2 regions of the Pseudoalteromonas phenolica genome follow, and region 2 is predicted to be linked to the other one. Evidence: predicted binding sites of a transcription regulator. Region 2 holds the regulator's gene; the other holds the start of a gene.
What was found. The regulator FliA, encoded in region 2, starts transcription of late flagellar genes. The targets are predictions, from matches to a motif close to CTAAAGNTNNNNNNNNNNNNGCCGATA.

Region 1 (19,147 bases), 350 kb from region 2:
ACAATATTATTGTGCTGATTACATGGGCGTGATAGTAGCCTGTCTGCGTGTAGAGCTCGATAGCGAATCGAATAATGCGCGTATCTATGATTTAGGTGTTATGACGAAATTTCAAAATCAAGGTATCGCTTCTGCACTATTAAACAAAGTAAAGCAATTTTTGCAGCAGCAAAGTATAGATTACATCTACACATTATGTTTAGCGACGTCGTTACCTGTTAACAAGATTTTTGCCCAACAACAGTATGAGTATGGCGGTAGGCTAACAAATAATAATCGTATCGAGGATGAGTTTCAGTCTCTTAACTTATGGTTTCTTAAATTAAAACTGGGCTCAGATTAAGAGTTTACCCAGTTTTAAATCGTTGGTTACTATTCAGCTTCTTGTTTTTGACTACTCAAATGCATTGGGTCTATCTCAAGTACCGGAGCTGCGTCAATTTCAGAGGCATCCATCATAGAGGCTATGCGCTGCATTGAAGAGAGAAGGAGAGATTGCTCCCATTCTTCAAGTTGACAGAACTTTTGAATAAAGTGCTCTTGAAGAGGTTGAGGTGCATCAATCAGAGCTGTTTTACCGTCTTCAGATAGAAATAAACCAACGCGACGTTTATCTTCTGAGCTTCTTACTCGTTGAATTAAGCCTCTGTTTTCGAGTCTATCTAATATATTTGTTACTGTCGCAGCGCTGAGGTTAATTTGTTTCGCAACTTGGCTTGCTGTCACACCTTTAACACGCGCAATTTCTTGCATGATAAGTAATTGAGGCCCAGTTAAGCCCGATGATTTGTTTAATTGCTTCGAATGTAAATCAATCGCACGGATGACTTTTCTTATTGAGACGAGTAGCTCTTCGTATTTTTCCATGATTACAGCACTGAAAGACTATTTTCGCCGATAATAGCATCTATCTAAAAAGGATTGAAATACTGATGAAGATTCTATTTGATTAGTTTTAGATTGTGCCCTGGTAGCATTTTAAAGTTGTAAAAATAAGTTTATAGAAAATATTTTTTTTGAGCCTTAAATTATTCTTTTTGTAAATTTTTTGTACTCAAGCTTAGGGTTTAATTAATCCTTTTGCATTAAATTTGTTGCTATAAAAACTCTCGCTCATATAATATCCACAAAAAGTGCATAGTTTTGCATTTATGTCGTGGTGTGGTGTTTATGCGGTTTGTTGTTATTTCTCTCTTTCTCTTACTGCCGAACTGGTGTTTCTCACAAAGTCCGCTTGTTGTTGACATTATGTATAGCGAGAATTTTACACAGCGCTATTATCGATTTTTGAATGGACGCTCACCCTATGAAATAAAAGATTTTCATGCTTCTACGAAAGGGTCTCATATAGAAATTATAGAGATGATTCTGCTGCAGCAAGCGTTAAAGCTTGGTGGCATAGACAGACCTGTAATTTTTAACCCTAAACCTTCTATAAATATTTTAGAGTATTCTGACTTGATTGCAGGTGATAGTTTAATTCTTGCTCGTTCTGTTTGGCATGAAGATATTTTAAATTATAGAGGATCGCTTTTTGTCAGTGAGCCTATCGTCAAGTTTGGAGAGTACGAAGCTGGCTTATACGTTGCAAAAAGAAATGTGCATCTACATAACTTAGCCAAAACACAGCTAGAAAAGTTAACCGTCGTTGCGAATCCTCGGTGGAAAGTAGATTGGCGAGCTCTTCATAATACTGACCTTAACATTGTGAGTTTCATTGGGCCTTGGGAGACCATGCTTGAAATGGTTGAGACCAGCGTTGTGGATGCTATGTTAATCAATTTCAGTGTAAGTTCTACTTTGGAGCTAAACTTTGAAAACCGCCTTTATGTGCCTGTTAATGATTTAAAGGTTTTCTTACCTGATTCAAGGCATTTTGTAGTTAGTAAGCGCCACCCAGAAGGTCGTGCCGTATTCGAAGCACTCAACAAAGGCCTCGAGATGCTAAGGAACAATGGCACAATTGAAAAAGCGTTGAAGCAATCAGGTTTTATCAATGAAAAGGTCAAGGATTGGCAAACTATTAACATTCAAATGCTCAAACCAGGACAACCATGATCAAGTTAACAACTCGTTTTTTTGCATTGTTTGTTATTTTTACTTGCTTTGAAGTGATCAGCAAAACGCCTACTGCGAAAGTTCAAACTAAAAGTTTTGCAGAGTTGCCAGCAAAGCTTGAGGTATATAAAAAAGCAGTCTTTTCGACTTATGATCTTAAATTGTTACCCAACTTAAAAGCATTAGAACAAGAAGCTAAAGCACTAGATAACAAAAAAGTGCAAGCAGAAGCTATGCTACTAATTGCACTATTACAGCGCCTTTATGGAGACTATAGAGAGAGTTTAATACTTAAACAAGGTGCGTTAGATATTGCAATAGAGCTTGCTGAGCCAGCTTTTTTAATTAATGTTTACTTGTCAATCATTCGATTAGAGCTGTCACTAGAACGTAACAAGCAAGCCGCTGAAAAAATGCAAAGTATTGATATTCTTATCAATCAATTACCTAAAAACAGCCACCTTATTTCAAGAGTATACTTATGGAAAGCGAGACTGTTTTTTGCACAAGAAAGTTATCTGCAAGCATCTTATATTATTGATGAAGCATTAAAAAAAGAAAATATGAGTAAGAAGGTCTATATAGACTTGCTTATTGAAAAGGTAAAAGTGAAGCTCAAACTGGGTAAATTTGGCATTGCGCAAGAGTTACTCAATCAAATTAATCAGGTTAATCAAGGGTCACAGATTCAGCACACGCAATTGGTGATCAAAGTTTTACAAGCCGAAGCTTATTTGCAGGCTGGTATGTTTGCTAAGGCTATTTTAATGGCTCAGGATGGTCTTCAAAGTACGTTTCATACTCGCTTTTTAGAAGAGCAAGCTCAACTGCAATATACATTAGCTTCTAGTTTCGCTCAAATCCAAGATTATCAATGGGCACATTTATATTTAAAACGCTATGCGTTTACGCAAAAAGCCTTAGACCTTCAAAAGAGAAATAATAAGCTATTACAACTAGAAGCAAGATTTGATTTTGATCAGCAAAGGCAGCAACTATCATTGCTTGAAAAAGACAATGCTCTAAAAGAGCAAAAGATCACGCAACAAATGCAAGCAATAGAAAATACGGCGTTACTTCAACAGCGTGTAATTTTAATCGTTGTATTGCTTTTTACATTGCTATTTTTTATGTATTGGCGCTGGCAAAATAAACGCACGCTGAAAATGCTTGAGCAGCAAGTTGCTCAGCGCACACAGGAGCTGGCAATTAGAAATAAACAGCTTCAAGCACTGAGTTACACAGATAGCTTGACCGGAGCCTATAATCGCCACTTTTTGTTCACTCATATTGATGAATATTTACCTACTGAGATTTTGACTGAGTCAACGATTATGTGCTTGATTGATATAGATTTCTTCAAGCGGGTCAATGACACTTATGGACATAGTGCAGGTGATACAGTATTGAAATCTTTTGTGACGGTATTGAAACAAACGATTAGGCAGAATGATGTCATTATTCGTTGGGGTGGGGAAGAATTTTTATTATTAATGCCAAATATCTCACGTGACTCAGCAGCAGAAATCCTAGAGCGGATCAGAGTCAATATTGAGACTTATGAATTTATAGATAACGACATAAATATTCCAATAACAGCTTCTTTCGGCTTTACATCATATCCTCTTCACCGAAGTGTAGCTTTACTTGACTGGGAACAAACCATAGAGCTTGCAGATGTTTGTCTATATATGTCTAAAAACGGTGGCAGGAATGCATGGGTTGGGGTTACAGAAGCGAATATTGAAAATACACTCAGCGCCGAAGAAATTGTTAATGGTACCAAGCAATTGATAGAGCAGGGTAAACTTAAAGTGATCTCAAACCGTGAGGATATTCTTAGTACCGTGATAAACTAGCGAAAAAAGTTTTATCATGAGCGTAATTGTGCTGCCGATTGAATCTGTATATTCACAACTGTCCGAATCTTTATCTTCTAATTCTAGTGTATTACTACAAGCGCCACCAGGTGCAGGTAAATCAACTTGGTTGCCATTACAACTCATGTTATCAGGGCAGTTTAAAAAAATAGTCATGCTTGAGCCTCGCCGACTCGCTGCTCGCAATATTGCTAATTTCTTAGCTCAACAATTAGGAGAACAAGTCGGCGAGCAAATCGGATTAAGAATAAAGCAAGAGGCGAAAGTCAGCTCCCGAACACGTTTAGAAATTGTCACTGAAGGTGTTTTGACACGGATAATCCAGCAAGATCCAGAATTAGATGGCATAGATTTAATTATCTTTGATGAGTTTCATGAGCGCTCATTACAAGCGGATACCGCGTTGGCTTTATCATTAGAAAGCCAAAGCGCATTGAGAGATGACCTTAAAATTTTAGTCATGTCTGCGACTTTAGACTCCGAGCGTTATCAGCAGTTTTTACAATGTCCTCTAATTAGCTCAGAGGGCCGAAGCTACCCTGTTGAAGAAATGTATGTGCCACTTCGTAGCGAACGAGAGTGGTTAGCAGCCATACCAAGCGTAATACATAAAGCGATTGAGGAGCAATCTGGCAGTATTTTGGTTTTTCTTCCAGGTCAAAAAGAGATCAATTTTGTGGCGCAAAATTTAGGTGAATTGGGTGACAATATTGACGTCGTCAGTTTATTTGGCGAACAAAATAAACAACAACAGCAAGCCGCAATTGCTCCAGCACCTCAAGGAAAAAGAAAGGTGGTCTTGACCACCAATGTGGCCGAAACGTCTTTGACCATTGAAGGTGTTCGAGTAGTGATAGACTGTGGCAAAAAACGCGCTGCGGTCTACAACTTGAACACCGGTGTGAGTGAGCTTCAAACGCAGTCAATCTCAAAAGCGTCGGCGGTGCAAAGGGCGGGGCGTGCGGGGCGTATTGAGCCGGGAGTTGTTTATAGACTGGGTGAAAAAACGCAGTTCGACCGACGCATAGCCCACGATTTACCCCAGATAAAAACATCAGATATTAGTGCCTTAATGCTCGAAGCCAAAGTGTGGGGAGCAGAAGTGTCAGCTCTGCCATTACTTGATCAGCCTTCGCCAGCTCAACAAGAGCAAGCGACTCAATTACTGCAGATGTTAGAAGTCTTGGATGCCAACGGAAAATTAACTCCATTAGGCGCTCAGATCCATAGTTTTGGTACTGAACCAAGACACGCCCATATGATATTAAAAGCCCAACAACTTGAAGTTGATATCCCGGATATTACTGCCTTGGCATGTGCATTGGTTAGTCTATGGGAGGAGGGAAAACAACATAACCCTGATGTAGTGATTGCACTATCTGCAATGCTTAGTAGGCCAACATCAAGCTTCAAGCAAGCCTATCAGCACTGGTGTAAAAGGCTTAAAATTGCAAAACCTGCAGAGCTCCCTATATCCGCCGTGCCACTCCTTATTGCATTGGCTTACCCCGATCGTATCGCAAAACGTAGAGGGCAAGGCTTTTTAATGGCAAACGGTGCAGGTGTCAAAGTTAATGAACAAGTGTGGCCAGTTGCTGAGTACTTAGCTATTGTATCCCTGGGAGGGGAAAAGGGGATGCAAGTGTTTAGTGCGACTCCCTTACATATTGAAGAGCTAAATGCTTATCTTCCGTACTTGATAAGCCAACAAACAGTTTGCGAATTTGATGAAAAGCAACTCAAGTTTATTCATGAAGACCGAGAACGCCTTGGTCAAATAACCCTTTCTAGCAAGCCAAGCAGAGCCGAAATTGACACACAAGCAAGAACGCAAGCTTGGTTAAGTTTGATAGCTAAACAAGGTCTATCATTATTTAAATCATATGGCGAGTGTGAGCAGTTACTTACGCGCCTTAAGCTCGCCTGCAAGTTTTATCCTGACACATTCAGAGATTTATCGGAGCATGCGTTAATCGCAGATTTAACATGGTTATATCCATATTTAGAGCAAGTTAAACAGTACGACGCGTTAACTAAACTCGCGCTCAAAGATGCACTCATGAGTTGTCTAGAGTGGTCTCAACAGCAAGCGTTAGAGAAACTCTTGCCAGTCAAAATACAAGTGCCTTCAGGGTCAAATATAAAACTTACTTATCAGGAAGAGGGGCCTGCAAAACTGAGCGTTCGAATGCAAGAGGTGTTTGGCATGCTTGAAACCCCAAAATTATGCGAGGGGCGCCTTCCTTTGTTAATGGAGTTATTATCTCCAGCACAACGTCCTTTACAGCTTACGCAAGACTTAGCAAATTTTTGGGGAACAAGTTACAAAGAAGTGCAAAAAGAAATGAAAGGACGCTATCCAAAACATTTTTGGCCTGATGACCCTGCAAATAGTGTTGCCACAAACAGAGTCAAAAGTCGCATGTAGCGACTTTTCATACTTACCGATATGCTAACGCGTCATTCTCTTTACAAAGACGACTACGAATAATGCCAATGAGAAACTACCTGTAAATGCTTCAACTGTGGCAATAAAGCGTGAAAATCCGATGGGGGTTATGTCGCCATAACCCAGAGTTGTAAATGTCACTACACTAAAATAAAAACTGTTAAGCAGTGCACTTATATTGTCAGAAAAGCTTTGTGAAAAATTTATAGAAAGCACTTCATTCTGATAACTGATGCCAAACAGGAAATACATCAGTGCGCAAAATACAATCATTGAAAGGCTGAAACGGATCACATTTGCGGGTTTTTCACCATAACCACAGAGCAGGTCAACAGCCGCACTCATAAAGCGTTTTTTTGAATGAGTTGGGTATTGATAATGACGCATACGCAGTTCTTTGTAAGTATAATTACCTGCCATTTCAAAAAGACCTTGTTGCTCAGCGCCTTTTCTCAGTGTGCGGTATGTCTCTTCAGATTGTAAGAAGAAGTCAGCGGCATCTTCAGTTCGTTTCTCTTTGGCTGCTAAGCTTGCTTCATTCTCTTGCTGTAACTTACCACTTAAATCTATGTTATCGATACGAGTATTGTTTAGCTTTATGCCCAATAGGTTGGAATTTGAAAGCTTACAGCAATGCAAATTGGCATCATGCAGATCGGCTTTCATTAAAGATGCATTTTCAATTTTGTTGTTAAATAAGTGCGCGCCTCTTAAATTCGCACGATAAAAGTTACTATATGATAAGTCGTAACCAGTATGGTCATTATGTTTGACAAGGTTTAGTCCCTCTAGATTCGCTCTTTTCAACTCCAAACCTTGCAGAAGACCACCACGCTTGGCATAACGTTCTAGTTTTTGCGATAATTCAAGCCCACTTTTATCGAACTTTGCGTCATGCCAAAAGCAAAGACCAGAACCCATATCGATTTCTTGGCAACGATGGCCATCGGGAGATTGATATTGGCAAGTAGGTTTATCTTTCATAAATTAACCCCTTTATAGTCTTATTACACTAAAGGTAGCAGTAAATTTATGGTATTGAATGTGAAGTAAAAAAAATTCTTAAAAATGTTTGATTATCAATTAAAGCTTAGTAAACGAAGAAAGACGGTTGCAATTAAAGTCACACCAGATCAAGTGGTCGTGACAGCTCCCTATAACGTGTGTGAGGTCGCTTTAGAAAATTGGCTAAAGAGCAAAAAAGACTGGGTGCATGCACAAAGAAATAAGCTAGAGCTTGCTCCAAGTATACAAAAGCCGCTGCATACAAGGTCGTTATTGGTTTTTGGCTCAGTTTATAAGATTGAATTTTCAGATATCATCAAACCCGTACTAGATCATGAGAGCCATTTGGTATATTTACCTGAAGAGCTGCGCCAAGATAGGCATGAGTTCAGGCGAGCGATAATTGAAATACTGACAGATTTGCTCTGTAGTTATTTAGAGTTGTGCCTAGAGCGATTGTCTGAGCAAATGAACTGTCATATTTCAGCCGTGAAAATCAGGGAGTATAAAAGCCGTTGGGGCAGTTGTAGCAGTAAACAAGCGCTTACTTTTAATAGCCTTCTTGCAGGGGCACCAAAGCATATGATTGATTATGTCATTGTTCATGAGCTAGCACATTGCCATGTACTGGCACATAACAAATTATTTTGGGAACTTGTTGAAAAGCATTACCAAGATTATAAGTCAGCAAGAATATGGTTTAACAAGAATGGTAAAAAACTAATGATAGAATGAATTAAGAAGATTCAACAAAAAGGAGATGGTGGAGGGGGCTGGATTCGAACCAGCGAAGGCAGAGCCGTCAGATTTACAGTCTGATCCCTTTGGCCGCTCGGGAACCCCTCCACAGGGGATATCTAATTTTGTACAACTTGGTGGAGGGGGCTGGATTCGAACCAGCGAAGGCAGAGCCGTCAGATTTACAGTCTGATCCCTTTGGCCGCTCGGGAACCCCTCCAAGTTGTAAAGTGTTGTTATGGTGGAGGGGGCTGGATTCGAACCAGCGAAGGCAGAGCCGTCAGATTTACAGTCTGATCCCTTTGGCCGCTCGGGAACCCCTCCTAAACAACGGCGCTGATAATAACAAAGTTTTTTATTAAGTAAAGAAAACAACTAAAGAAAATTTAAAAAATGCCGATAAAAATGTAACTTTTGAAATAATCGGTGAAACTCTATGCAATTAGAGCGCATTTTAAACAAGGAGCATCAGCTTGGTGACACGCTAGCAAAAAGCGTGGCACAAGATCGTCGTGCTGACTTTGCGCTTTGTTTGGCTATGCTCTCACCAAACGCACTCGACTTCAGTGAATTTCATTTACCTGAATCAGAATTAATTGAGCCAGATAAGAGCGAAAGTGCGTTAAAAAAAGAACTTCAAATTGGTCCCCAGCAACAAACGGCCCCCAACTCTTATGATATGACAATAGGTGAAAACAATAGCCGTTTACTTCATGAGCAGGGGCTTACAGAATTAAGGCTAAGAAATTGTCTTTCGCCAGAACCTTTTCATATCAGAGATGATAAGAAGCACATTGAGTTGGCCGTAATTGATAATTGTGAGCCCACTGTGCAGGCTAAAATTTTCGCTCAAAGAGCTGGCGCTTTAGAGATAGATAAACCTAAAATGGATGCAGCAGGTTTTTATGATCAATTAGCCAGCGGTGAAATGCAGCAGGCGGTTCAGTTGTCCGCCTAATGCGAGATGATAGTGAGTGAACTTAAGTGCTGTTTAAATCAGCTAGCGTGACACTTTTTAAACTTTTTGCCACTATTACAGGGGCAAGGATCATTTCTAGACACTTTTAACTCAGGCACGTCATATAATTGGCCATCTAAGTAACGCCATGCCCCTTCTTCTTTAATGAATCTTGAAACCTCATGTATTTGGCAATGTTTTCCGCCTGCTAAATAATGAGCTTTAAACTCCACATAATCAAACTCAGGCGAAGTTTTTGTTGATACGATCTCGAGCTTGATAAAGTTAGCGATTGAAGCAAATGCTTCGATGTCTTCAAGGCTGTGATTGCTTTGCTCAGATTTGGCATAAGTCTCAAGTATATACTGTGCATTATTAGTTGCATAAGCACTGTAACGAGAGCGCATAAGTTGCTCCGCTGTGCCAGGTAACTTTTGCTTTGCAATAAATACATTGCAGCATGACTCATAAGGTTGAGTGTTAGAACAGTAACACATAAGAAAATCTTTTATTAACTTGCTATGCGCTCTATTGTACACGCTTTGCTGCTGTTTTCAGTAAAACAGTATAGCGAGATATCTGTTTGGCTTAAGTGCATTTGCGAAAGCTGCTCTGAATTCGTAATGCCAGTCCATGTAATAACCGCTGCAAAGTTGCCATTATTTAATGCTGAATTTAGAACATACTCTAAATCAACGATGTGTTTTTTTCTGATCACTAACAATTTACTTGAGTCTATTGAGCTGGACTCAAGCATATCTTTATTTGGGATATGGTCAGGTGCAATTAGTAGTGTCCAACCTTGTTTGTGATTACATTGATGAATGATCTTAAGCAATTCAAGACTGGCACAAATTTCATCAGGAGTTTCAACAAAGTTAACGGCTTTTGCTGCATCTACTTTTTTTATTGAGCTTGGTAAAACTGCGTTTGTCTGTAACATAATCATCTCACTGGTTGTTTATACAGTATTTATATACAGTAGTTTATACAGTGTTTTATTGCAAGCAAAAATGTTACTTTTTAATCAACTTTAATATTTGCCAAAATATAAACCATTTAAAAACAATGGTTTATTGTTTTTTCGATATTGATTTTTTAAACGTGGTATAGATACAGTGTTTATATACAGTAGTTTTTACAGTGAATACTGTATAAAACTACTGTATGGAAAAGTAGACTTAATTTGACTGGAATTGTAATTGATGAATTTGCTCATACAAGGTGGCAGCGTAGCACTGTGCATCTTTGATTCTTTTCGTCGTTAAATGCGGTTTAATTTGTTCTATCACTGCATTGGCCGCATCTACACCTTGGCTTTGAGCAAGTGATAACCAAGCCATGGCATGGAATACGCTCTGTGGCACCCCTTGGCCCTTTATAAACATCAAACCTAAATAAAATTGTGCTTTGTTATCTCCAGACATAGCAGCCATGCGCAGCCACTTCGTCGCCAACGGATACGATTTTTCTTGTAGGTAGTACAACCCTTTTTTAAAAGCAGTGACAGAATCATGCTCTTTTGGATAGCGTAGTTCACCATTAGGAGGTGTTGTAACGAACTCAAGCACATTAAATAGCTGTTGCTCTAAGTCGTGATGCGCCGCGCTATTATCTGGCGATTTATCCATACTCTACCTATTTTTGAAATGCTTAATATTATTGTAGTCAAAACTTTGCGACTATGTTGGTCATAAATTTAGCTATGCGAAATTCTTGCCACATAATTATATATTTTTACCATCATTATGCAGTTATTTTTTAACGCTTTCTTTAATTAAAAGTTTCTGACAGTTATAAAAAGAATAAACGTGTTTCATTTTTGTATAGGCCATACGTTTATACACGCTAAAAAGACACATTTCTCTCCCATAGTAATTTGAAAATTAGCACGCATATAAACTTAAATTGCATTTTTAATCATTGCCATAAGCCGCTAAAATAGCGCCGCTTTTATAAGAATTATAAATTTCTTTTAACTTTTACCAATGGAAACATCTATGCTCGAAAAGCTATTTTCTATCAGGCGTCAAGGCTCTAGTGTGAAAACGGAGTTAATTGCTGGACTCACGACATTTCTCACTATGGTTTACATCGTTTTTGTAAACCCAGCTATGTTAGCGCAAACAGGTATGGACTTTGGTGCTGCATTTGTTGCTACGTGTATTGCGGCGGCAATTGGTTGCTTCATTATGGGTTTTTGGGCAAATTATCCTCTTGCACTTGCTCCAGGCATGGGCCTAAATGCTTTCTTTACCTATGGTGTGGTTTTAGGCATGGGTTATAGCTGGCAATCAGCACTAGGGGCTGTATTTTTATCGGGTTGTATCTTTTTAGTTTTAAGCTTATTTAAAGTGCGAGAGTGGATTATAAACGCGATCCCATTAGTCTTAAAGCAAGCAATAGCTACTGGTATAGGTGCATTTTTAGCGCTTATCGCACTTAAAAATGCTGAAATAATTGTCGCAAGCCCTGCCACGCTTGTGCAACTAGGTGATATCACCAGTGCAGGTCCGTTATTGGCAATATTAAGTTTCTTTGTCATTGCTGCATTGATGTTTAGAGATGTAAAAAGCGGTGTCCTGATCAGCATTTTCATCGTGACTCTAGCTGCATGGTCTTTAGACTTGATTGAGTATCAAGGCCTTGTGTCCACACCGCCAAGTATCGCGCCGACAATTATGCAATTAGATATAGCTGGTGCACTAGAGCTTTCAATGCTGAGTGTTGTATTTGCATTCTTATTTGTAGATTTATTTGATACTTCTGGCACTTTGGTAGCGGTAACGCAAAAAGCTGGCTTAGCAGATGAGCAGGGGAGAATGCCACGTTTGGGACGTGCGCTTTCAGCTGATAGTACGGCCACAATCGCAGGTTCTATGCTAGGAACTTCAACAACGACATCTTATATTGAATCGGTATCAGGTGTGTCGGTGGGCGGAAGAACGGGTTTAACCGCTGTTGTTGTTGGCGTATGTTTCTTACTAATGACTTTCTTTGCGCCTTTGGCACAAATGATCCCAGCTTATGCTACTGCTGGGGCAATATTGTATGTAGCTGTATTAATGTTACAAAACTTAAAACTGGTGAATTGGGATGACATGACAGACGCTATCCCTGTGAGTGTTGTGTTACTCATGACTCCACTAACTTTCTCAATTGCTCATGGTATTGCTTTAGGCTTTATTGCTTATACAGCAGTGAAGTTTGTATGTGGAAAGAAAGATGAAATTACAATCAGTGTGTGGGTACTAACTGCATTATTTTTGGTCAAATTTGCGCTAAGCTAACTGGTAAAATCTTAGACCAAAGGAAAAGTGTTACCACTTTTTCTTTGGTGCAAATAGTACGTCTAAATCGTCTTGCTCTTGTTCTTTCTTTTGTTTTACAGAAGATTCGTTTGACGCTTTTAGTTCGCTACTGATTTCGTTTAAGTAAGATTCTAAAAGTTGCTTTTTATTTGTTACATATTCGTCAGAATAGGTTACAGCGCATATTGTGGCATAGGCTTTTTCGAAATATTGTCGAGCTGAACCGACCATGTTGGCTGTTCTAGCAGCGATACCGCGCTTAATCTGACTTTCAACATTAATTTTTAATTGTAGCTTTTCAAGTCTTCTGTCTTCGGCAACAAACTTTTGCGTTTCAACTTTACCTTTGGAATGCTCAGAACGAAGTACGCTTCTTAGCTTTTTAATACCTTGGACTAAAGCTATGAGCTGTTTGTCACTGTCAGGTAAGCTCAGATTGTCTGAATTATTAGCATTTTCAGGCGTCGAATTCATACGCTCTTTTGATTCATGTAGTCGGTTTTTTAGTTCCCTTGACGAAGGAGAAAGCTCAACCATGACCGTTAAAGCATCATGAACCCGCCTTTGTAAGACTTGGATCATAAATTCAGACATTGGGATATTACTGCTATTTACGATCACATCTTCAGACTCTTCAATGATACGTTTCTGTTTAGCAAGTTCTTTTCTTCTTTCTGCTTCTTGCTTCTCTTTATGTTGCTGAACTGCACTAACCCACACGGCAATGATGATCAAAGCAACGATTAGCACAATAATTATTGGGACAAGCATAGCGACTTCTCAATCATAAAGTTCTCAAACCATTTTTATCTTACATGAAATTATCGTTTACTGAATAGCGCAACACGATATTCTGATAAAAAATACATTTAATTCATAGCTTTTTATTATAGTTTAAGATTTAAATTATGGTCAGTCGTAAACAAATGAGGCAATTGCTACCTGAAAGTCTTCAAATATGCTAGCCTTAGAGAATTAGGGCAAAATGCTGTATGGCTCAATAACGAAGCCGTTGCTCGAGAAAAACTAAAACAATAAAAATATTATGAAATTACAACAACTAAAATATATTGTAGAAGTCCTCAATCACAACTTGAACGTGTCGGCCACAGCTGAAAGTCTATACACATCTCAACCTGGTATTTCTAAACAGGTGAGAATGCTTGAAGATGAACTTGGTGTACAAATTTTTGGCCGTAGCGGTAAGCATCTCACGCACGTTACCCCAGCGGGTAATGAAATTATCAATATTGCCCGTGAAATACTCTCTAAGGTTGAGGGAATAAAAGCCGTTGCGAATGAGCACACCTTACCAGATCAAGGCAAGTTGAATATTGCGACAACCCACACCCAAGCTCGTTATGCGTTACCTGGGGTGATCCAAGGCTTTATGCAGAAGTATCCTGCAGTTTCTCTCCATATGCATCAAGGCACGCCACAGCAAATTTCAGACGCGGCTGCTCGTGGTGACGCTGATTTTGCTATCGCAACAGAAGCGCTGCATTTGTACAGTGATTTAGTCATGTTGCCTTGTTACCACTGGAACAGAAGCATCGTAGTAACAAAAGATCACCCACTTGCAAAACTCGGTAAAAATATTTCTGTTCAAGATATCGCGAAATATCCATTGATCACTTATGTTTTTGGATTTACTGGTCGTTCTGAGCTTGATAAAGCGTTTAATGCCCATGGTCTAGAGCCACATATTGTATTTACTGCAACAGATGCTGATGTGATTAAAACTTATGTTCGTTTAGGTTTAGGTGTGGGTGTGTTAGCAACCATGGCTATTGATACCCAAACTGATGACGATTTAGTTTGTATCGATGCAAGTCATTTATTTGAGGCGAGCACAACTAAAATTGGCTTTAGAAAAGGCAGCTTCTTACGCGGTTATATGTATGACTTTATTGAACGCTTCGCACCACACTTAACCAAAGAGTTGGTTGAAAAAGCGAGCTTGCTGCGTAATCAAGATGACGTAGACGAGCTGTTCAAAGACATTGAGTTACCAGTGAAGTAATTATCTTATCAATGAAAAAGGCTGCAATTGCAGCCTTTTTTGTCTAACTATTGTTATACCAACCCTCTTAATTAAGTGATCTATTTTGAGGATTGGTATTAGTGATTAACATTCGATAATATTAACCGCAAGACCACCACGTGCAGTCTCTTTGTATTTGGTTTTCATATCGTTACCAGTATCTAACATGGTTTTGATTACTTTATCTAACGATACTTTTTGATCGCCCGTACCACGCATAGCAAGACGTGATGCATTGATTGCTTTTACTGCACCCATAGCATTACGTTCAATACAAGGAACTTGTACTAAACCACCAACAGGGTCGCATGTTAAACCTAAGTTATGCTCCATGCCGATTTCAGCCGCGTTCTCAACGTGTACAACATTGCCGCCCATGATTTCAGTGAGTGCACCTGCAGCCATTGAGCAAGCAACACCGACTTCACCTTGACAACCAACCTCTGCACCTGAAATTGACGCATTCTTTTTATAAAGAATACCAATCGCTGCAGCAGTTAATAAATAGCGTGTTGCAATTTCAGCATCTACTTCTTTGATGAATGTATGGTAGTACATTAATACCGCAGGTAAGATCCCCGCCGCACCATTTGTAGGTGCAGTCACTACACGGCCACCCGCAGCGTTTTCTTCGTTTACGGCTAGAGCGAATAAATCAACCCAGTCCATTGCACGAAGTGGGTCGTTGTTATTTTCAACGTTTAGTTTTAAATATAAGCTCGGTGCACGACGTCTTACTTTTAAGCCGCCCGGTAAAATACCTTCAGTACGCATACCACGCTCAATACAAGCTTTCATGACGGTCCAGATATTGAAGAGTTCGTCTTTAATATCTTTTTCTGCACGAAGTGTTTTCTCGTTAGCCATCATTAGAGATGACACACTTAAGCCTGTCTCTTTACACATATCCAATAACTCTTGAGCATTATTGAAAGGGTAAGGGGCTGGGTTTTCTGCGCGAATATCGAGAGCAGCTTGTTTTTCTTGATCGAAGGCTTCTTCGGTCACAATAAAACCGCCGCCGATAGAGTAATAAACCTGGCTATGAATTAACTCATCGCCAGCATATGCGAAAATTTCCATGGCGTTTGAGTGCTTAGGCAAGGTTTTACGACGATGGAAAACAATCGCGCCTTGCTTTGGAAAAGCCGCTTTATGGGTTTTATCTAAGTAGATAACTTGTTCGTTTTCGATGGTGTCTAAAATTTCAGGTACTGCATCGGCATCGATGGTTTCAGGGTCGTAACCTGCTAAGCCTAAAATCACCGCTTTACCTGAGCCGTGACCAACACCAGTTTGACCAAGTGAGCCATATAGCTCTACTTTGACAGAAGTAACCTTGTCGATTAATTGTTTTTCTTGTAAATCTTTTACATAAAGACGTGAAGCGCGCATTGGGCCGACCGTATGTGACGACGACGGGCCAATCCCGATACTGAACATATCAAATGCACTAATCATAAACTTCTACTCAACATTGCCTTTGAACGGACGCACATCATAACGTTAAAGTATTTCAATGTAACTATTTTGCGCTGGCTAAGTGGTGGTTAGTTGACCAGTTGAGCAAAATTTTTAACTAATTTAGCCGTCGCGCCCCATAGTAAGCCATGCTCAGTAGGAAAAATATCGAATTTTCGGTCTTTTCCGCCTAATTGTACTTCGATTGAGCGCCAGTTTTTTTCGTCAAATAAACGCTCGAGTGAAATTGTAAATACTCGTTCTACCTCATCACTGTCAGTGTGCCAAGAAGCGTGAGATTGAAGTGTTGCGACAATAGGGGAAATGGTAAAGCCTGTTAATGTGTTATGGGTAGGTAATTGGCCGATAGAATTAATGTGGCTAGGACAAATACCCAGCTCTTCATTGGTTTCACGTATTGCTGTGGCCTGCAATGAAGGGTCAAACTGTTCAAACTTACCACCTGGAAAGCAAATTTGGCTAGGGTGATGTTTTAAGTAGGCAGCGCGTTTGCAGAATAATAAAGCAGCTTTATTATCAACCTCAAGCAGAGGCAATAGTACGGCACTTGCTCTGGTATTTTCAAAGTGAGCAGAGTCAATGAGAGGCGCACTGAGATTAAATTTACATACAATGTCAGATAACTTCATTTGCTCCACTCAATTTTTGTTTAACTATTACTCAGTATAGGTAATATTTTGTTTACCTTGTCTAAAGTTTCTTGGTATTCCAATGCTGCTTTCGAATCTGCAACAATGCCACCGCCAGCCCAGCAATGAATTTTATCGTCACTACATACCAAAGTACGAATGGTGATTGACGTATCCATCTTGCCACACGCACTGATATAACCAATAGAGCCACAATATACGCTACGACGATGAGGTTCGAGCTCTTCAATAATTTCCATCGCACGAATCTTAGGCGCACCAGTGATTGAACCACCGGGGAAAGCAGCTTCTAATTGGTCAATGGCGGTTTTACCTTCAGCTAACTCACTCTGTACGGTACTCACTAAGTGATGAACAGCAGGGAAACTTTCAATATCGAATAGTTTAGGCACAGTCACAGTACCCGGCTTGGCCACTTTACCTAAATCATTACGGAGAAGGTCTACGATCATCACATTTTCGGCGCGATCTTTAGGGCTATTCTTCAGTATTTCAGCTTGCACTTTATCGGCTGTTGCTTCTTTTAATCTGGGCAGTGTGCCTTTGATTGGCTTAGTTTCGACTTTGCCATCTTCAACCAGAATAAAACGCTCAGGCGACACCGATAAAATTGCTCCTTGTGGGTGATTTATAAAAGCAGCAAATGGGGCTTTGTTGTGTGCTCTAAGAGTTTTGTAGGCTGACCAAGGGGCGCCATTAAACTCTGCACTGAAGCGCTGAGCTAAGTTAATTTGATAACAGTCGCCACTTTTTAAATAAGCTTGAATTTTATCAAACTGTTTTTCATACGCGCTTTTATCAAGATTCGATTGCCACTCAGAGGTGAGCTTAAAAGGGACTGCTTTTGCAGCTTGTTTGTTAATTGCCGCTAAATACGTGTCAAGGCGATCGAAGTTTGGCTGAGAAACATAAAACCACTCAGATGTCTGATTATCAAAAATCAGCGCATCTAAATATAGACCTGCACTCATATCAGGCATATTAATGTCTTCGATTGCCAACTCAGGCATGGGTTCAATATAACGACCCAAGTCATAACCAAAGTAACCTAACCAACCACCGGTAAAAGGTAAATTTTCAGCGGTTAGTGTATTCGATAAATCACTTAACAGTGATTGCATAATGGAGAAACAACTTTGCGTTTGTTGTTTACCGTCCAAAAATACGTGCTTATTTTTCGCTTCGACGAGGTGCTTTGGCTCAAAACTGATGATGTCGTAACGGCTATTTTCGTGTTGCGCGTTACTTGAATCTAATAAAACTGCGTGAGGCAAATGGGCGAATTGCTCAAAAACTAACTCAGTAGATAGCTTAATGTCTAATTTTTTACAATTGATTTGCTCATTTATCATTTACTTGAACCTGAAAACTAGCCCGAAACGGGCGAGGAGGGTATCATATTTGCCAGTTTTACAATAGTGATGCTCAATACCAATTGAATTAAAAATTAGATCATTCTAACGCGCTAAATGATTCACTAACGTCGTTGAAAACTATTTGTATAGAACCTCTATGCACACTAATTTTCGCCTAGTTATTGAACCATTACCGTTAACCGATTCTCGGTAAACGTTATCTGTCGTTATAATTGAGCAAAACTCTAATACAATTGTTAAAATCACTTAAAACCGTCAACATGTTAAAGGCGTAAGCTATATTTGACTTACGATTATTAAGGAACCGTCATGAGTATGATCCGTCAACAAGACTTCATCGACAGCATTGAAGATGCATTGCAGTATATCTCTTATTACCACCCACTCGATTTCGTTCAAGCGCTAGAAAAGGCTTACCATAAAGAAGAAAGCAAAGCGGCTAAAGATGCGATTGCTCAGATCTTAATTAACTCTCGTATGTCTGCTGAAGGCAAGCGTCCACTGTGTCAAGACACAGGTATCGTTACGTGTTTCGTTAAAGTAGGTATGGATGTTAAGTGGGATAAAACAGACTTAACTGTACAGCAAATGGTTGATGAAGGTACACGTCGCGCTTATAACAGCCCTGACAACCCACTTCGTGCATCAATTGTTGCAGATCCTGCTGGCGCACGTAAAAACACCAAAGATAACACGCCATCAGTAGTACACATTGACATGGTACCAGGCGCTGAAGTTGAAGTGATGATCGCAGCGAAAGGCGGCGGCTCAGAAAACAAAACTAAAATGGTTATGCTTAACCCATCTGATGATGTTGCTGCTTGGGTTGAGAAAACACTACCAACTATGGGCGCAGGCTGGTGTCCTCCGGGCATGCTAGGTATAGGTATCGGTGGTACAGCTGAAAAAGCAGCGGTACTAGCGAAAGAATCACTGATGGATCCGGTTGATATTCACGAGCTAATCGAGCGTGGAGCAGAAACAGCTGAAGAAAAGCTACGTTTAGACATCTTCGAACGTGCTAACAAGTTAGGTATTGGTGCACAAGGCCTTGGTGGTTTAACAACGGTTGTTGATATTAAAATCAAAACAGCACCAACACATGCTGCATCTAAGCCAGTTGTAATGATCCCGAACTGCGCAGCAACACGTCACGTACACTTCACGCTAGACGGTTCAGGCCCTGCAAATCTTAA
Region 2 (12,591 bases):
AGTTTTACTTGATCCTTTCAACACTGCTCTTTTTTGTTTTTAATGGCCATTTGATGATGATTCAAATGGTGTTATATAGCTTTGAAAGTATTCCTATCGGTCAGTTTACTTGGTCGATTGATAATTATTGGCAAATCGTGAATTGGGGAGGGTGGATGTTTGCAACAGCTTTGGCGCTTTCTCTTGCTCCCTTAACCGCGATGTTAGTGATTAATCTTTCATTTGGTATTATTACCAGGGCTTCACCTCAGATGAATATTTTCGCGGTTGGTTTTGCATTTACACTCGTTGCAGGTTTAATGATTATATGGGCGACGCTGGGGAACTTCATTGTGCAATATGAATTTCAGTGGCTTAAAATGACAGAACTACTTTGTGATTTAATTGGATGCTCGGTGTAAGTTATGGCAGAAGATTCTGGTCAAGAGAGGACCGAAGAACCCACCGATAAGAAAATAAATGAGTCTCGCAAGAAAGGACAAGTTGCGCGTTCAAAGGATCTTGGCACTACTTTCGTGCTGATCTTCTCAGCGATTGCTTTATTGATGTATGGGCCTGCAATCGCGAAAGGCCTGTATAATATTATGGGTCGTGGATTAACTTTGAATCGAAATGAAACTTACGACACTACGAAAATGTTTTCTGTATGGGGGGAAATGTTTTCTGAAATATTTTTTCCGATGGCTATGTTTGTGTTTATCATCACAATCGCAGGTATTGTTGGAAATACCTTGTTGGGAGGTTTTAATTTCAGTTGGCAAGCCGCTGCACCCAAAGCAAGTAAAATGTCTCCAATGAAGGGGATTAAGCGTATGCTGGGACCGCAAGCTGCTATAGAGTTAGTGAAAGCTATTCTTAAATTTGTATTGGTTGCTGGCTTTGCAATTTTATTAATACAGATGTTTTTTTATGAAATTCTGCATTTGAGTATTGAACAGATCCCAAGTTCAATCATTCATGCCCTAGAAATTCTGGCTTGGATGTTTCTGGCGCTTAGTTGCACAATGATAATCATCTCAGCCATAGATGCGCCTTACCAAAGTTATAATCACCATAAACAATTGAAAATGACTCTACAAGAAGTGAAGGATGAGTACAAAAATTCTGAGGGTGATCCACAGATAAAAGCACGAATTCGTCGAACGCAGCGAGAAATGTCCCAAAGGCGCATGATGCAAGATGTGCCTGATGCTGATGTGGTTGTTACAAACCCGACGCACTATTCAGTTGCACTTAAATACGATACTGAAAAAGCGGGAGCGCCGATTGTGCTTGCTAAAGGTGTTGATGAATTAGCAATGCAAATCCGAAAAATAGCAAAAGGTAATGAGGTTCCTATCGTTGAGTCTCCGATCTTAACGCGTTCACTTTATCATACGACAGAAGTTGGCGACCAAATCCCTGATCAGCTTTTTACTGCCGTGGCCCAAGTCTTAGCGTATGTATTTCAGCTAAAACGGTTTCAGAAAGGTCGTGGTAGAAGACCAACTAAGCTCAGTAATAATTTACCTATCCCTGACGATGTAAAACATTAAACACGATAACTTTATTGGCTCACTAATTGCTTTATTAGACCAGTGTCAATATTTTGTAGTTGTTAAGTTATGGATTTTAAAGCAGTTTTACAAGGTTTTAATGAAAATAAAAAAGACTATGCAAAAGGGGTCGGAACGCCACTTTTAGTGCTTGCGGCTTTGGGCATGGTAATTTTGCCTTTACCTCCATTTCTTTTAGATATCTTATTCTCTTTCAATATTGCTTTGGCACTGGTGGTATTACTCGTTACCGTTTACACCATGAAACCATTGGAATTTGGCATGTTCCCAGCGGTTCTGCTTATTGCAACTATCATGCGATTAGCCTTAAATGTTGCTAGTACTCGTGTTGTGTTACTTGAAGGTCATAATGGTGGAGATGCTGCGGGTAAGGTAATTGAAGCGTTTGGTTCAGTGGTTATTGGAGGCAATTATGCTGTTGGCCTTGTTGTCTTCTTAATCCTCATTATTATCAACTTTGTGGTTATTACCAAGGGTGCTGGGCGTATTTCTGAAGTATCTGCGCGTTTCACACTAGATGCAATGCCAGGTAAGCAGATGGCAATTGATGCTGATTTAAATGCAGGCTTTATTAGTGCGGATGAAGCGCGTAAGCGCCGCGACGAAGTAACACGTGAAGCAGATTTTTATGGTTCAATGGATGGTGCCAGTAAGTTCGTGAAAGGCGATGCCATAGCAGGTATTGTAATCTTAGCAATCAATATCATTGGTGGTTTATTTGTTGGTATGATCCAACACGACCTATCGTTTTCAAGAGCGATGGAAGTATACACTCTACTTACCATTGGAGATGGTCTAGTTGCACAGCTCCCTTCTTTGTTACTTTCAATTGGCACAGCAATCGTAGTTACTCGCCAAAACGAATCTCATAACATGGGCGAGCAGTTTAAAACTCAATTGGGTAATGAGAAGTCTCTCTATATTGCTGCTGGTATCTTAATCACGATGGGTTTGGTGCCGGGTATGCCACATATTGCATTTTTAAGCTTAGGTGCGCTCCTTGGTTATTTGGCTTATTACACTCAACAGCAAAAAGCGAAAGCTGATGAAGAGCAAGCGCAACAGGAAGCTAAAGGCGGAGATGTTGCAGCTAAACAACAAGATCAAAAAGAACTTGGTTGGGATGATGTTCAACCAGTCGATGTTATAGGCCTAGAAGTCGGTTACCGTTTAATTCCACTTGTAGATCAGGCGCAAGGTGGTGAGCTGTTAAGCCGCATTAAAGGTGTTCGTAAGAAGCTTTCACAAGAACTTGGCTTCTTGGTTCCGCCTGTTCACATCCGTGATAATCTTGAATTAGATCCAAATGAATATCGTATCACCTTGATGGGGGTAGGTTCAGGCAATGGTGAATTAAAGCATGGTGATGAATTAGCTATAAACCCAGGGCAAGTATTTGGCCCAATCAATGGCGTAGCAACTACGGATCCAGCCTTTGGCTTAGAGGCAGTTTGGATTAAGCCTGAGCAAAAAGATGAAGCGCATTCATTAGGCTATACAGTAGTAGATGCAGCGACTGTTGTCGCAACTCATATTAGCCAATTGCTAACAAATAATGCGTCATTACTACTAGGACATGAAGAAGTTCAGAATCTATTAGACATGCTTGCTAAATCCCACCCTCGACTAGTGGAAGGTTTAGTGCCTGATATTTTACCTCTTACAACAGTGGTTAAAGTACTTCAAAATCTATTGAATGAAGGGGTTGCTATTCGTGATATGCGTTCGATTGTTCAAACTCTTGTTGAATACGGTCCGCGCAGTCAAGACCCTGATGTATTAACCTCTGCAGTGCGAATTTCACTGCGTAGATTAATCGTTCAAGACGCCGTTGGCGGTGCTGATGAAATCCCTGTCATAACATTGGCACCTGAGTTGGAACAGATGTTGCATCAGTCACTTCAGAACGCGGGTGATGAAGGGGCTGGAATTGAGCCAGGCCTTGCGGAGCGACTTCAAGCATCATTAAGAGAAGCGCACCAAACGCAAGAAATGCTAGGCGACCCATCCATCCTTCTAACCTCAGGTATGTTAAGAAGTGTGCTTTCAAGGTTTGTCAAACATACGATCCCAGGTCTTCGAGTGATGTCATATCAAGAAGTACCAGATGAAAGACAAATCAAAATTGTGAGCTCAGTTGGACAATAAATAGGAATAAAGGGGTTGTGACATGAAGATTAAACGTTTTTTCGCCAAAGATATGCGTACAGCATTAAAAGAAGTTAAAGAAGAGCTTGGTGTCGATGCTGTTATTATGTCAAACAAGAAATTGGCAGACGGTGTAGAAATTGTTGCAGCCGTGGATAACGAGAGAGCGCCAGAAAAACCTGCTGAACAGTCACAAGTAAATACTATTCCCGCTCAGTCTCAGCCTGCGCAAACTCGCTTTATTCGTCCAGAACCACAACGTGCCAAACCAGAGCCTCAAGCCCAAGTTGCAGATAGTCTACAAGCACTGTTAGACAGACAAGCACCAAAACCTCGCTCACCAGAGCTTGCGTCTATGTTTTCCCAGTCAGGAATTAATACAGATGAAGTTTTTAAACCTCGCCAAACTCCTGAAGAGCGTTTTGAGCGTCCAACCTCACCTCAAAGCTTCAGAGCAGAGCCAAAAGTAAAAAATCAACAACAGTCTCAGTCTTGGAGTTTCGATGATGACCTAGATACAGGGTTTTCTGATGACTTTGAGCCTGCGCCTAAGCAAGTAGATGAAATGGCAACAATGAGAGAAGAGATGAATGCCATCCGCCAGCTACTTGAACATCAAGTTTCAGGCTTGATGAAGCAAGAAATGGAAAGAAGAGACCCAACGAGAGCGTGTTTAGTTGACCGCTTGCAAGGTATGGGAGTAGATAAGGAGGTTGCCGAGCAAATGGCTTGCTTTATTCCTGACGATGTATCAAGGAAAGAAGCATGGAATTCGCTGCTGGAAATGGTAGCTAATCAGATGCATACAACAAACAATGATATACTTCGCCAAGGTGGTGTATATGCATTAGTTGGCCCAACAGGTGTAGGTAAGACAACCACAGTCGCAAAACTTGCTGCACTAGGCGCGCAAAAGTATGGTGCTGATAAAGTTGCATTGATCACAACAGACACATATAGAATTGGTGCTTACGAACAGCTTGCGACTTATGGCCGAATTATTGGTTGTCCGGTAAAACAAGTAAAAGATGCCAATGAATTAGCGGAAGTTTTATATCATTTACGCAATAAGCGTCTAGTATTAATAGATACGGCGGGCATGAGTCAAAGAGACATTCGTTTGACAGAGCAACTTAATACATTAATGAGAAGTGCTAGAGTCGACATTCGTAGCTATTTGGTTTTAAGTGCAACATCACAGATGCATGTACTTCAAGAAGCGGTAAGACATTTCCAAAAAGTGAATTTAAGTGGTTGTATTTTTACAAAACTTGATGAATGTCTAAGTTTAGGCGAGATTATTAGTATTGCGATTCAAAATCGTTTGCCAATAGGGTATCTTACTAACGGTCAACGAGTGCCAGAAGACATTCGTGTAGCAAATGCTCATAAAATGGTCAAAAAGGCTGAGCAATTGTATTTAAAGAGAATAAAAGCACAACATTCGCGACGTGTACCTGTAGCGTCTCAGACAGTAGGAATGTATGATTAACACAGTATTAGATCAAGCAAGTGGCCTGCGTAGAATGAATCAAAATGGCAACCATGGCGTAAAAGTAATTGCAGTAACGGGTGGAAAAGGGGGCGTTGGTAAAACCAATGTCTCGTTGAATACGGCTATTGCACTTGGTCAGCAAGGAAATAGAGTACTCGTTTTAGATGCCGACTTAGGTTTGGCAAATTGTGACGTGATGCTTGGTTTAAGAGTAGAAAAAAACCTATCTCACGTACTATCTGGTGAGTGTGAGTTAGACGAAATTTTAGTCGAAGGGCCTGCTGGCATTAAAATTGTCCCCGCAACGTCGGGCTCTCAAAATATGGTAGAGTTGACACCAGCCGAACATGCCGGACTTATTCGTGCATTTAGCGAATTAAATACTGAGTTTGACATTTTAATTGTCGATACCGCTGCAGGTATTTCAGATATGGTTCTCAGTTTTTCACGAGCTGCGCAAGATGTCATGGTTGTGGTGTGTGATGAACCAACATCAATTACTGATGCCTATGCATTAATTAAAGTTCTCAGCCGTGAACATGGTGTTTATCGTTTTAAAATTGTCGCAAACATGGTTAGAAGCTTACGTGAAGGGCAAGAGCTTTTTGCTAAACTATCAAAAGTTACCGACAGATTCTTAGATGTTGCACTAGAATTAGTGGCAACCATTCCGTTTGATGAAAATATGCGTAAATCTTCGCGCCGTCAAAAGACCATTGTTGAGTTATTTCCAAACTCACCAGCGGCTGTTGCATTTAGAGGGTTGGCGGGTAAAGCAGTTAAATGGCCAATACCACATCAACCTTCTGGCCATTTAGAGTTTTTTATTGAACAGCTAGTCAACGGGTAATTATGTCGTCATCGATGGGTAAAGCGATGGGCTATCAAACTACAGACAATCTTAACAGAGTGATAGAGCGTCATACCGGTCTCGTCAAAAAAGTGGCGTGTCATTTATTGGCGCGCTTGCCTGCAAATATTCAGTTAGATGATCTCGTTCAATCAGGCATGATTGGTTTGATCGAAGCCTCAAAAAACTTTGATGCGAGTAAGGGCGCCAGTTTTGAAACCTTTGCTGGGATTCGAATTCGAGGCGCTATGTTAGATGAAATTCGCCGTGGCGATTGGGCACCAAGAAGTGTTCATAAAAATAGTCGCATGGTATCTGAGGCGATCTCTAACCTTGAGAGTGAGCTAGGTCGAGAGCCTAAAGACACTGAAATCGCTGAAAAACTTGATATTACTCTAGATGAGTACCATCATATTCTACATGACGTTAACGCGAGTAAAATCATTGGTATTGAAGATTTAGGTGTCGATGAAGACGTAATCACTCCAGTTAACAATGATTTAGCGCTAGACAAACCGTTCAATAACGTTAAAAATGAGCGTTTTAATGAATCGTTGGTAACAGCGATCCAATCGTTACCGGAAAGAGATGCGCTTGTCTTATCTCTTTACTATAACGACGAAATGAATTTAAAAGAAATAGGGCAAATACTCGATGTGAGTGAATCACGAGTAAGCCAAATACATGGGCAGGCAATGATTAGGCTTAGGGCTAAAATCAATGACTGGGTCAATTAGAGTAATAATAATAGGTTCAAACCTCACTGGAGGATGTTTTGGATAAAAACATGAAAATTCTTGTGGTTGATGATTTTTCTACGATGAGAAGAATAATCAAAAACCTACTGAGAGACTTAGGTTTTACAAACGTACAAGAAGCAGATGATGGTAGCACAGCTTTGCCTATGCTTCAGAATCAAGAATTTGATTTCGTAGTCACAGACTGGAACATGCCAGGCATGCAGGGTATAGATCTTCTTCGAGCTATTCGTGCAGATGACAGCCTTAAACATATACCAGTACTTATGGTGACAGCAGAAGCGAAAAAAGAACAAATTGTTGCTGCTGCGCAAGCAGGTGTTAATGGTTATATCGTTAAGCCATTCACTGCCGGAACACTGAAAACAAAACTAGAAAAAGTGTTTGAACGTTTAGGCTAAATAATTAAGAAGGAGAGGCGGATGTCAGCACCTTCTGTGCCTCAAATAACACTTGAACAAGCTAAGCAATTAGTGGCTTATCTTGAACAAGGCGAGCAAGATAAAGCAGATGAATTGATCATGGAAGCTGCGAGTAAGGAGCAATCTGAACTTTTTGCTGAAGTGGGTAAGTTGACTCGTCAGTTACACGAGTCTCTGAAAAATTTTGAGCTTGATACACGTATTGCTGATTTGACGACAGAAGCCTTACCTGATGCTAAAGAACGTTTAAATTATGTCATGGAAATGACAGAAAATGCTGCCAATAAGACGATGGACGCAGTTGAAGCAAGCTTACCACTCGCGCAACAGCTTGCAGACGATTTATCTGATATAAAACCAATTTGGGATCGCCTGATGAGACGAGACATTCAACTTGGTGAATTTAAGTCTCTTTGTCATGACTTAGATAAGTTCATGCAAGGTTCTCAGTCTACAACTGACGAACTTCAAGGTCATATGACAAATGTTTTGATGGCCCAAGACTATCAAGATTTAACCGGTCAGGTAATTCGGCGTGTAATAGAATTAGTCAGAGAAGTTGAAGATAGTTTAATTCATTTATTAACAGTATTTGGCACGGCAGAAGAACCCCAAGCAAAACTAAAAGAAAATATTGAAGAGGTTCAGATTGCTGAAATGGATCCTGCTGATATTTCGGGACCAGAAGGCCCGATTATGAATGCAGAATCTAGAGAAGATGTCGTATCTAATCAAGATGAGGTCGACGATTTACTGTCGAGCTTAGGCTTCTAATAGGAGAGTGTATACATGAGCTTTGAAGTCGATGAAGATATACTACAAGACTTTCTTGTTGAAGCTGGTGAAATATTAGAGCTGTTATCTGAGCAGCTTGTTGAGCTAGAAAATAACCCTGAAGATAAAGAATTACTGAATGCTATTTTTAGAGGTTTCCACACGGTAAAAGGTGGAGCAGGCTTTTTAAGCATGACCGAGCTTGTTGATGCTTGTCATGGTGCTGAAAACGTCTTCGATGTTTTAAGGCAAGGCCAGCGTTCTGTTTCTCCAGAGTTGATGGATGTCATTCTTCAATCACTCGATACCATAAACGAAATGTTCGCTCATATTCAAAACCGTGAGCAACCAGACCCTGCAGATCCGGCACTACTCGAAACGTTGCACCAACTAAGCAAGCCAGAATCTGAGGATGAACAGATTTCAATTTCAAATGCTGAACCAGAGGCCGCTGTAGAAGAAGCACCACAAGCGGATTTATCTGCTGATGATATTCTTTTTGATATTGATACCGATGATGTAGCTGGTGAAACTACTTCAGAAAGTATTGATGAAATAACAGAAGACGAATTTGAAAGTTTGCTCGACGAGCTGCATGGTGCAGGTAAAGGTCCTGCGATTGAACAACCTTCTTCATCGCCATCTAGTATTGAAGATGGAGACATAACCGATGATGAGTTTGACAGTTTATTAGATGAACTCCATGGTGTGGGCAGTTTCGGCGCTATTGATACGCCTTCTCAGGCAAAAGCCGAAACGACTCAGGCTGCTGCTCCTTCACAACCTTCCTCAGCATCAAGCGATGACGAAATCAATGATGAAGAGTTCGAAGCGCTATTAGATGAACTTCATGGTAAGGGGGGGGCTCCAAAGTCGTTAGAACCCGCAGAACCCCCAAAAGCAGCTCCAAGCCCACAACCAAAGAAACCAGAGCCTGTTACTGCGAAACCTGTAGCTAAGCCAAAACCTGCGCCTCAGCCAGCTAAATCTGCTCCAACACCTGCACCTGCGGCGAAAGCACAAACTGCACAGGCATCGGCTAAAAAGCCGCCTGCACCTCAAGCTGAAACAACCGTTCGTGTTGATACTAAGCGTCTAGACCAAATAATGAATATGGTTGGTGAATTAGTATTGGTAAGAAATCGCCTTGTAAGTTTAGCTAACAACTCTAGCAGTGAAGCTATGGGTAAAGCGATTTCTAACCTTGATGTGGTTACTGCCGATTTGCAAGGTGCAGTAATGAAAACTCGAATGCAACCGATCAAGAAAGTATTTGGTAGGTTCCCTCGTGTTGTTCGTGACTTAGCGAGAAGCTTGAAGAAAGACATTAATCTTATCCTCGAAGGTGAAGAGACAGATTTAGATAAAAATTTAGTTGAAGCACTTGCCGACCCACTTGTTCACTTAGTACGGAACTCTGTAGATCATGGTATTGAAATGCCTGATGTTCGTGAGGCATCAGGTAAACCTCGTACAGGCACAGTGACGCTCTCGGCATCTCAAGAGGGTGATCATATTCTGTTGACCATCAAAGATGATGGTGCAGGTATGGATGCTGAAAAACTGAAAAAAATAGCCATTAATAAAGGTGTTATTGATTCAGACCAGGCAAGTCGTTTATCTGACACAGAAGCTTATAACCTCATTTTTGCACCTGGATTTTCGACCAAGGAAGAGATTTCAGATATTTCTGGTCGTGGTGTTGGGATGGACGTTGTTAAAACGAAAATCACTCAACTTAACGGTTCTGTCAATATCCAATCAGAACTAGGTGTAGGCACTATCCTTGAGATAAAAGTGCCTCTGACACTGGCAATTTTACCAACATTAATGGTTGTAGTAGGTGAGCAAACCTTTGCTTTGCCGCTTGCAGGCGTTAGTGAAATATTCCATTTAGACTTAACAAAAACCAATGTTGTAGATGGACAGCTAACGATTATTGTTCGTGAAAAAGCAATTCCTTTATTCTATTTAGAACACTGGCTTGTAAAAGGCGCAGATAGATCAACGAAGAAAGCTGAAGGACATGTTGTAATTGTTCAAATAGGTACACAGCAGGTTGGATTTGTTGTTGACTCCCTTATTGGTCAAGAAGAAGTGGTGATAAAGCCGCTCGATGCCTTATTACAAGGTACACCAGGTATGGCTGGAGCAACAATTACTTCTGACGGTGGGATAGCATTAATCTTGGATGTGCCAAATATGCTAAAACACTATGCAGGTAAGTAACCTTCATTAGCAAAAAAGATTTAAGTGGTGCATACGCACCACTTTTCGTTCTTAAGAATTCATAGAGTATGCCAATGGCAGTAAAAGTTTTAGTTGTAGACGATTCAAGCTTTTTTAGGCGTCGAGTCAGCGAAATTTTAGAGCAAGATAGTGATATCAAGGTAATTGACTTTGCTGTTAATGGACAAGAAGCTGTTGAAAAGGCGGCTTCACTTCGTCCAGATGTTATTACTATGGACGTAGAAATGCCTATCTTAGACGGTATTAGTGCCGTAAAGAAAATCATGCAGGCTAACCCTACCCCAATTTTGATGTTTTCCTCACTTACTCGTGAAGGTGCAGGTGCTACTTTAGATGCGCTTGATGCTGGTGCGTTAGACTTTTTACCAAAAAAGTTCGAGGATATAGCTCGAAATAGTGAAGAAGCGATTAAATCGTTACAAAACAAAGTAAAAGAAATTGGACGCAGAAGGTTGCCGCGTTCTGTGAGCAGTTATTCAAGGCCATCGGTTACAAAGGCGCCAACACCTCAAGCTTCTATTTCACCAAGACCTTCGACGTCGACACGAACATCGAGTGTTGCCCAACCAGATAGAAGCTTTCAAAGAACTTCTACACAGCAGGTTTCGAGTGCATCAACGCCAAGTAAGCAGTTCAAAGCTTCAGGTAAACAATATAAGCTTGTTGCAATAGGTACTTCAACGGGTGGGCCAGTTGCACTGCAAACAATTCTTACTCAATTACCTGCAAATTTTCCACATCCGATTTTGTTAATACAGCATATGCCTGCCGCTTTTACACCTGCTTTTGCAACTAGGTTGAATAGCTTGTGTAAGATTAAAGTCAAAGAAGCAGAGCATGGTGATAAATTACAACCGGGTGTTGCATATTTGGCGCCGGGTGGAAAGCAAATGCTGGTTGAGTCTAAAGGTGCAATGAAAACTCTAAGAGTCTTTGAAGATGACAGCCCACGGGTAACGTACAAACCTTGCGTTGATGTTACGTTCGCTAGTGCGGCAAAGGCTTATCAGTCAGATGTGCTTGCGATAGTTTTAACAGGCATGGGAGCCGATGGTAGAGATGGTGCTCGTTTATTAAAACAGTCTGGCGCGACGATTTGGGCGCAAGATGAGCAAACTTGTGTTGTTTATGGTATGCCTCAAGCTGTTGCAAATGCAGGCTTATCCTCTGAGAGTTTGGCTTTACATGACGTTGCCACAAGAATCAATAAAGAAATAGGTTGTTAATCTATTTCTTAAAGCACTAGGAAGTAATTGTTTCGTGAAAATCTGGACTGTAGCAAATCAAAAAGGTGGTGTTGGTAAAACAACGACTACTGTTAGCCTTGGTGGGATCCTTGCTAAGCAAGGAAAACGTGTTTTGCTTATAGATACAGACCCTCACGCTTCTTTGACTTATTATTTTGGCATTGACTCTGAAGAGTTAGAAGTCAGTGTGTATGATATTTTTGCTCGAGGAACTGCGATGGAAAGCGAGGAGATTCTCCAAGCTTTGTGTCCTTCAACCATTGAGAACCTTGATATTTTGCCTGCAACTATGGCGATTGCTACCTTAGACAGGAGTATGGGTAATCGAAATGGCATGGGTTTAATTCTGAAAAAAACACTGGCGAAAATAAACGAACACTATGATTATGCCATTCTTGATTGCCCGCCTGTTTTAGGGGTGTTAATGGTAAATGCATTAGCTGCCAGCGAACGTGTACTGATCCCTGTGCAAACAGAGTTTCTAGCGCTTAAAGGCTTAGATCGTATGATGCGTACTATGGAATTAATGCAAAGCTCTCAAGCAAAACAATATAATTACACCATAGTGCCAACCATGTATGATAAACGGACAAAAGCTTCACTAGAAGCATATAAGACATTGCTTGCTAATTATGAAGGTTTTGTATGGCCAGGTGTAATACCGGTGGATACTAAGTTTAGAGATGCCAGTTTAGCGCAGCAAGCACCCATAGAGTATTGTCCTAAATCTAGGGGTGTGTTTGCTTATAAGGCATTACTAGAGTATTTAATGAAGGGTAGTTAGAGGCTATATGAGTAAACACTTGTTTGCTAATGAGAAGGTAATGAAACAGTATCTAGGCGCATTATTGCAAGAAGATGAGCCTCAAGAGACTGCGCTTGCCCCTGTGGCAAAATTACTCGAGCGTGTACCTGAGATTACTGAGACAGAGTTAAATCAACCAGTCGAAAAAGTTGTACCAGATATCATTGAGACTCAATCTGCGCCGGTAGTAGAAAGCCCTGAGGTCGTCGAAATCCCAGAGGTTGAGTCGAAAGATCTTGAGTTAACAAAAAATAATACTATTATCAAAGAAGAAGCTATTGTTGAG

Region 1: PP2015_RS06365 (VC2046/SO_2500 family protein) is a predicted target of FliA. The motif match lies at 8,506-8,532, and genes of this name have one in related genera.

What each region holds. Positions count from the first base shown of each region.
Region 1 is NZ_CP013187.1:1,430,592-1,449,738, forward strand. It holds gene ablB (putative beta-lysine N-acetyltransferase) at 1-343, shown strand, start outside; gene PP2015_RS06320 (MarR family winged helix-turn-helix transcriptional regulator) at 373-867, opposite strand; gene PP2015_RS06325 (type 2 periplasmic-binding domain-containing protein) at 1,171-2,058, shown strand; gene PP2015_RS06330 (GGDEF domain-containing protein) at 2,055-3,917, shown strand; gene hrpB (ATP-dependent helicase HrpB) at 3,946-6,366, shown strand; gene PP2015_RS06340 (ion channel) at 6,391-7,371, opposite strand; gene PP2015_RS06345 (M48 family metallopeptidase) at 7,456-8,127, shown strand; tRNA gene PP2015_RS06350 (tRNA-Tyr) at 8,154-8,238, opposite strand; tRNA gene PP2015_RS06355 (tRNA-Tyr) at 8,266-8,350, opposite strand; tRNA gene PP2015_RS06360 (tRNA-Tyr) at 8,370-8,454, opposite strand; gene PP2015_RS06365 (VC2046/SO_2500 family protein) at 8,567-9,088, shown strand; gene PP2015_RS06370 (YchJ family protein) at 9,127-9,585, opposite strand; gene PP2015_RS06375 (SulA-like leucine-rich domain-containing protein) at 9,600-10,031, opposite strand; gene PP2015_RS06380 (tetratricopeptide repeat protein) at 10,270-10,719, opposite strand; gene PP2015_RS06385 (NCS2 family permease) at 11,089-12,378, shown strand; gene PP2015_RS06390 (hypothetical protein) at 12,409-13,170, opposite strand; gene cysB (HTH-type transcriptional regulator CysB) at 13,445-14,422, shown strand; gene PP2015_RS06400 (L-serine ammonia-lyase) at 14,528-15,904, opposite strand; gene PP2015_RS06405 (CoA pyrophosphatase) at 15,994-16,554, opposite strand; gene pabB (aminodeoxychorismate synthase component I) at 16,575-17,927, opposite strand; gene PP2015_RS06415 (fumarate hydratase) at 18,261-19,147, shown strand, end outside.
Region 2 is NZ_CP013187.1:1,086,436-1,099,026, forward strand. It holds gene fliR (flagellar biosynthetic protein FliR) at 1-401, shown strand, start outside; gene flhB (flagellar biosynthesis protein FlhB) at 405-1,535, shown strand; gene flhA (flagellar biosynthesis protein FlhA) at 1,605-3,704, shown strand; gene flhF (flagellar biosynthesis protein FlhF) at 3,727-5,196, shown strand; gene PP2015_RS04890 (MinD/ParA family ATP-binding protein) at 5,189-6,049, shown strand; gene PP2015_RS04895 (RNA polymerase sigma factor FliA) at 6,076-6,786, shown strand; gene cheY (chemotaxis response regulator CheY) at 6,825-7,208, shown strand; gene PP2015_RS04905 (protein phosphatase CheZ) at 7,230-8,003, shown strand; gene PP2015_RS04910 (chemotaxis protein CheA) at 8,019-10,232, shown strand; gene PP2015_RS04915 (protein-glutamate methylesterase/protein-glutamine glutaminase) at 10,307-11,479, shown strand; gene PP2015_RS04920 (ParA family protein) at 11,514-12,284, shown strand; gene PP2015_RS04925 (chemotaxis protein CheW) at 12,292-12,591, shown strand, end outside.